Linked DNA regions of Sphaerotilus microaerophilus. The protein of the gene in region 1 interacts with the protein of each later gene in a pairwise test. Links are inferred from orthologs where the notes say so. Each region holds a gene or a part of one and is shown on either strand. Other genes may lie near its edges.

Evidence for each region.
Region 2: the proteins of tsaE (region 1) and rlmB interact in binary tests that used the Escherichia coli proteins (3 or more experiments, as listed by UniProt). The link is inferred for Sphaerotilus microaerophilus from one-to-one orthologs.

Annotation. Positions count from the first base shown.
Region 1 is NZ_AP025730.1:4,871,013-4,874,238, reverse strand. Bases 176-3,091 are described here. They hold tsaE (tRNA (adenosine(37)-N6)-threonylcarbamoyltransferase complex ATPase subunit type 1 TsaE), read left to right. Parts: upstream 176-1,323; coding sequence 1,324-1,860; downstream 1,861-3,091. Other genes in these bases: NGK70_RS20845 (N-acetylmuramoyl-L-alanine amidase), read left to right, coding at 1,857-3,091; queG (tRNA epoxyqueuosine(34) reductase QueG), read right to left, coding at 176-1,320. Outside these bases: NGK70_RS20860 (AEC family transporter), read left to right, coding at 1-170; more of queG, read right to left, coding at 154-175; more of NGK70_RS20845, read left to right, coding at 3,092-3,226. UniProt on the Escherichia coli protein: Required for the formation of a threonylcarbamoyl group on adenosine at position 37 (t(6)A37) in tRNAs that read codons beginning with adenine.
Region 2 is NZ_AP025730.1:3,280,881-3,283,993, reverse strand. What follows is about bases 261-3,063. They hold rlmB (23S rRNA (guanosine(2251)-2'-O)-methyltransferase RlmB), read left to right. Parts: upstream 261-1,148; coding sequence 1,149-1,979; downstream 1,980-3,063. Other genes in these bases: NGK70_RS14165 (hypothetical protein), read left to right, coding at 2,674-3,042; upp (uracil phosphoribosyltransferase), read left to right, coding at 2,019-2,642; NGK70_RS14180 (ABC transporter ATP-binding protein), read left to right, coding at 347-1,129; NGK70_RS14185 (arylesterase), read right to left, coding at 261-348. Also shown: more of NGK70_RS14185, read right to left, coding at 1-260; NGK70_RS14160 (chromate transporter), read right to left, coding at 3,073-3,113. UniProt on the Escherichia coli protein: Specifically methylates the ribose of guanosine 2251 in 23S rRNA.

The DNA.
Region 1 (3,226 bases):
CGCAGATCCTGCTGGCCTTCGCGGCGCTGCCCACGGCGTCGAGCTGCTACGTGCTGGCCGCGCGCATGGGCGGCGACGGGCCCTACGTGGCCGGGCTGGTCACCGCCTCGACCCTGCTGGGCATGCTCAGCGTGCCGGTGGCGCTGGCGGTGTTCAGCGCGCTGCACTAACGGGCGCGGCGGCGTCGCGCTGCGCCAGCGCCCAGGCGATGTGCTCGGCCAGCAGCGCCTGCGCGCCGGGCAGGCGCTGCTGCAGGGCGGTGGCGATGGCCGCATCGCCCGTCTCCCGCCAGGCGTTGCCCAGGGCCACGGCGAGGTTGCGCAGCCAGCGCGCATGGCCGATGCGGCGGATCGGCCCGCCCTCGGTGTGGCGCAGGAAGGCGGCCTCGTCCCAGGCCCAGAGTTCGAGCAGCGTGGCGTGGCCGAGCGGCGCACGCACGTCGAAGTCCGGCAACGCGCTGCGGCGGGCGAACTTGTTCCAGGGGCACACCAGCTGGCAGTCGTCGCAGCCGTAGATGCGGTTGCCCAGCGCGGCGCGCAGATCGAGGGGGATCGGCCCGTCGTGCTCGATGGTCAGGTAGCTGATGCAGCGCCGCGCGTCGAGCCGGTAGGGCGCCACGATCGCGCCGGTGGGGCAGGCGTCGATGCAGCGTGTGCAGGTGCCACAGTGGCCGCCCTGACTCGGTGCGGCCGCATCGTCGGTGGGCGGCAGCGGCAGGTCGATGTAGATCTCGCCGAGGAAGCTCATCGAGCCGCCCGTGCGGTCCAGCAGCAGGGTGTGCTTGCCGCGCCAGCCCAGCGTGCTGCGCGAGGCCAGCTCCACCTCCAGCACCGGGGCGGAGTCGCAGAACACGCGGTGTCCGTGCGGGCCGATCTCCGCCTGCAGTTGCTCGGCCAGGCGCTGCAGCCGCTGGCGCAGCACCTTGTGGTAGTCCCGGCCGCGGGCGTAGACCGACACCACCGCCGCGTGCGGATCGGCACTGCGCGCCAGTTCCTGCGCGCGCCAGTCCGGCGGCGGGCCCGCATCCCTGTGACGCGGCAGGTAGTCCATGCGTGCGGTGATCACCCGCACCGTGCCGGGTAGCAGCTCGGCCGGGCGGGCGCGCTTGAGCCCGTGGGCGGCCATGTAGGCCATGCTGCCGTGGAAGCCCGCCTCCAGCCAGCGCAGCAAGCCCGGCTCGGCATCGGCCAGGTTCACGTCGGCGATACCGATCTGGGAGAATCCCAGTGCTTCGGCCCATGTCCGCAACCGAGCCAGCAGGGCCTCCCCCCCCGCCGCGTCGAGCGGGGTGGTCTGTTCCTGCGAGCGGAGATCTGTCATCCGGTGATTCTAGAAACCCGCCTCCTGCATTGGCCCGACGAAGCGGCCTGCATCGCCTGCGCCCAGGCCCTGGCTGCCTGCCCGGCCGTGCGGCGCGCCTGCATCGAACTGGAAGGCACGCTGGGTGCCGGCAAGACCACCTTCGTGCGCCACCTGCTGCGCGCCCTGGGCGTGACCGGGCGCATCAAGAGCCCCAGCTACGCCATCGTCGAGCCCTACGAGCTGCCGCTGCCGCCCGGGCAGGAGGCGGATCCGGCGCCGCTGCCCCTGCTGCACTTCGACTTCTACCGATTCAGCGATCCGCAGGAGTGGGAGGACGCGGGCTTTCGCGAGCTCTTCGCCGCGCCGGGGCTCAAGCTGGTCGAGTGGCCCCGCCAGGCCGGCGGCCTGCTGCCCGAGCCCGACCTGCACTTGCTGATCGACCCGGCGGCCGACGAGAGCCGCCAGGTCACCCTGGCCGCCCGCAGCGAGCCGGGCCGCGTGCTGCTGCAGGCCGCCGCTGCGGCCCTGCCCGCGGATGACACCAGGACGCCGACATGAGCCGACGCCCCCTTCTCCCGACCTCGGACGTGCCCGCCGAGGCGCCTCGCCGCCGCTGGCTGCGCGAGGCCGGCGGCCTGACGCTGTTGCTGGCCGGTGCGGACCTGGCCCGCGGCGCCACCCTGGTGGCTGTGCGCGTGTGGCCGGCGGCCGACTACACCCGTGTGACGCTGGAGTCCGACGTCGCGCTGCAGGTCCGGCACTTCGCCGTGGCCGACCCGCCGCGGCTGGTGATCGACATCGACGGGCTGGAGCTGAATGCCGCGCTGCGCGAGCTGGTCGCCAAGGTGGGCAGCAACGACCCCAACATCGCCAGCGTGCGACTGGGTCAGGGACAGGGCCAAGGTCAAGGACAGGCCCAGGGGCAGGGCACCGGCACCGGCCAGTCGGCGACACCGCGCGTGCGCATGGTGCTGGACCTGAAGCGGCCGAGCACGCCGCAGGTCTTCGCGCTGGCGCCGATCGCGCCCTACCGGCACCGGCTGGTGTTCGACCTGCGCCCGGCGGTGGCGCCGGACCCGCTGATCGCCCTGGTCAAGGAGCGCGAGGTGGCGATCCAGGCTGCCGGCCCGGCCGCACAGCAGTGGCCCCGCTCCAGCCAGGAGGCCGCGCGCCAGGCGGCGGCGGACCTGAATGACGCGCTGGGCGACTTCATCGGCCAGCTCGACACCAGCGACGGCGAACCCGGCGAGGCCAACCGGCCGCGCCACCGCCGTGAGCTGAGCGGTGGGGGCGGTGGCGAGCATTCGGAGGCATCCCAGCGGCCGGCCACGTCAGCGGAGGCGCCAGCGGCATCGTCGCCGCCCGCCGCTCCGGGTGCGCTGCCATCATCGCCGCCGGTTGCCGCGCCCGCATCGTCGCGGCCGTCGGAGGCGCCTCCGGCGTCTGCGCCGGTGGCTCCGCCCCGCCCGCAACCCGCGGCGCAGGCCGAGGGTGAGCCGACCCGTGGGTCGAGCACGGCGCGCGCCAGTGTCAATCGGCTGCTGATCGTCGCGATCGACCCTGGTCACGGCGGTGAGGACCCCGGCGCCATCGGCCCCACCGGCCTGCGCGAGAAGGACGTGGTGCTGAAGGTCGGCCTGAAGCTGGCGGAGAAGATCAACGCCCGCCCCGGCATGCGCGCGGTGCTGACCCGCGACGCGGACTTCTTCGTGCCCCTGCAGGAGCGCGTGGCCAAGGCGCGGCGGGTGCAGGCGGACCTGTTCATGTCGATCCACGCGGATGCCTTCATCACCCCCGCGGCCCGTGGCGCCTCGGTGTTCGCGCTGTCGCCCTCCGGGGCCAGCAGCGCCGCGGCGCGCTGGATGGCCAAGCGCGAGAATGCCTCGGACGCCATCGGTGGCATCAACATCAAGGCGGCGGTGCG
Region 2 (3,113 bases), 1.6 Mb from region 1 along the record:
GGTGGGGCGATGCTGGGCGAGCAGGGCGGCCAGGCGCGAGCGCCCCCCGGAGGTGGTGTCGCCGCTGATGCTGGCGTTGACCACCTCGGTGCCGGGCAGTTCGGCCTTCAGGCGCTGGTCGGCCAGGGCCACCCAGCCGCTGCCGCGGCGCAGGCCGTATTCGGCCGAGAGGCTGTCGCCGACCACCAGCAGGCGTCGTTTCGGTGAGGGGGCCGCGGTCGTGGTCGGGGTCGAAGCGGCACAAGCCATGCCGGCGGCGCCGGCCAGCCCGAGCAGGATAAAGTGCCGCCGGTCGACACTGACACCAACACCTACGCAGCCGGCGCGCTGCCAGGGCTGCAAACGCATGGGCAAGAACATCATTGAAGTCAAGGGCGTGACCAAGCAGGTCCGCGATGCCACGGGGGTGCTGACGATTCTGCACGAGATCGAATTCAGCCTCGCCGAGCGCGAGTCGGTGGCGATCGTCGGCGCCTCGGGCTCCGGCAAGAGCACGCTGCTGTCCATCCTGGCGGGGCTGGACCTGCCGACCAGCGGCCAGGTCCGGCTGGCGGGGGTGGACCTGTTCACGCTGGACGAGGACGCCCGCGCTGCGGTGCGGGGCGAGCGCGTGGGCTTCGTGTTCCAGAGCTTCCAGCTGATGGGCCACCTGAGCGCACTGGAGAACGTGATGCTGCCGCTGGAGCTGCGCGGGGACCGCCAGGCCCGCCGCCTGGCCACCGAGATGCTGCAGCGCGTCGGCCTGGGCGAGCGCCTGGGGCATTACCCGCGCCTGCTGTCGGGCGGCGAACAGCAGCGCGTGGCGCTGGCGCGCGCCTTCGTGCTGCGCCCGGCGGTGCTCTTTGCCGACGAGCCCACCGGCAGCCTCGACCATGCCACCGGCGAGGCGGTGATGCAGCTGATGTTCGACCTCAACCGCGAGGTGGGCACCACGCTGGTGCTGGTGACCCACGACCCGGCAATCGCCTCCCGTTGCGACCGCCAGATCCGCATCGAGGCGGGGCGGATCACCGCCGACGTGGCCGTCCGCGCCCCTGGCGGCGATGCCGCTGCGGCCCTGGCCGGCGGTGCCGCCACTGATGCCGCTGCTGATGCCTCCGCCGTTGCCGCCACCGCGGCAGCCGCTTGAATTCCTGATCGGACCCCTGATGCCTGCCAACCTGCTGTTCGGCTTCCATGCCCTGACCGTGCGCCTGAAGATCGCGCCGCAAACCGTGCGCGAGCTGTACTTCGACCCGTCGCGGCGTGACGCCCGCATGCGCCACTTCGTCGAGCGCGCCCGCGCCGCCGGCGCCACGCTGGTGGAGAGCGACGACGCCCGCCTGTGCAAGCTGGCCCACTCGCCGCGCCACCAGGGCGTGGCCGCGCGGGTGGACCCGCTGCCGCAGCGCCACTCGATCGACGAGCTGCTGGAGGAGCTGGAGGCCGTGGGCGGCGTGCCGCTGCTGCTGCTGCTCGACGGCGTGACCGACCCGCACAACCTCGGCGCCTGCCTGCGCGTGGCCGATGGCGCGGGCGTGCAGGCGGTGATCGCGCCGCAGAAGAACGCCGCGGGCATCAACGCCACCGTCGCCAAGGTGGCCAGCGGCGCGGCCGAGACGGTGCCCTATTTCATGGTGCCGAACCTGGCGCGCACGATGGGCGAACTCAAGGAGCGCGACCTGCGCCTGATCGGCGCCAGCGACGACGCCGAGGCGTCGATCTACGACGTGGACCTCACCGGCCCTGTGGCCCTGGTGCTGGGCGCCGAGGGCGACGGCATGCGCCAGCTCACCCGCCAGACCTGCGACCAGCTGGTGCACATCCCGATGAGCGGCGCGGTGGAGAGCCTGAACGTCTCGGTGGCCACCGCGGTGTGCCTGTACGAGGCGCTGCGCCAGCGCCGGGCGGCGGCGCAGGAAGCAGAGGATGCGCAGGAGCAGGAGCCTGTGGAGCCCGAGGAGGCTGACGCAGATCGTGAAAACGACACACCCGGCTGAGTACACTGCGGGCGTTGCCACGCACCGCCGTCACGCCCGATGCCCGTCCTCGCCGTTCCTCACCCCCTGATTCGCCACAAGGTCGGCCTCCTGCGCGAGGAAGGCTCGACCAAGAAGTTCCGCGAGCTGACCGGCGAGATCGCCCGGCTGCTGGTCTACGAGGCCACGGCCGACTTCCCGCTGGAGCCGGCCACGGTCACCGGCTGGTGCGGCGAAATTCCGGTGGAGCGCATCGCCGGTCGCAAGGTCACGCTGGTGCCGATCCTGCGGGCCGGCCTGGGCATGCTCGATGGCGCGCTGGACATGATCCCGAACGCGAAGGTCAGCGTGGTGGGCGTGGCGCGCAACCACGAGACGCTGCAGCCCGAGCCCTATGTGGACCGCTTCGTCGGCCACCTGGACGAGCGCACCGCGCTGATCCTGGACCCGATGCTGGCCACCGGGGGTTCGATGATCGCCACCGTCGACATGCTCAAGGCGCGGGGCTGCCGCGACATCCGCGCGCTGGTGCTGGTGGCAGCGCCCGAAGGCATTGCCGCGCTGGAGAAGGCCCACCCCGACGTGCGCTGCTGGACGGCCGCCATCGACAGCCACCTCAATGCCGACGGCTACATCCTGCCCGGCCTGGGGGACGCGGGCGACCGCATCTTCGGCACCCGCTGAGCCGCGCCGCCGACTGACAAGGATCCACTTGATGAAGACCTCCCTGAGCCCACGTCGCCTTGGCGCCACCTGCACGCTACTGGCCGGCGCCGCCTTGCTGGCCTTGGCCGGCTGCACCCAGGAAACCCAGAACGAGATCCGCCGCGGCATCCAGAACTGGACCGGCACCAACGGCGTGCTGGAGATCTACGCGGGGGACAAGGTGGTCAAGCGCTTCGTCAAGATCGACAAGATCAGCACCGCCTACGGCACCGACGACACCAATCCGCGCCCGTATCGCTACGGCTACGGCATCCTGGACGAGAACCTCAACGGCACGGCCGACGACGGTGAGAAGCGGGTCTACTTTGAGATCAGCGACTACTCGACGCCCTACGTCTTCCACGAAAGCCCGCGCTGAGCCCCAGGCCGGCGCGACATCGATCTCGGCTCAGACCCAGCCGGCCGCGCCAACCAGCGCGCCCAGGCCGA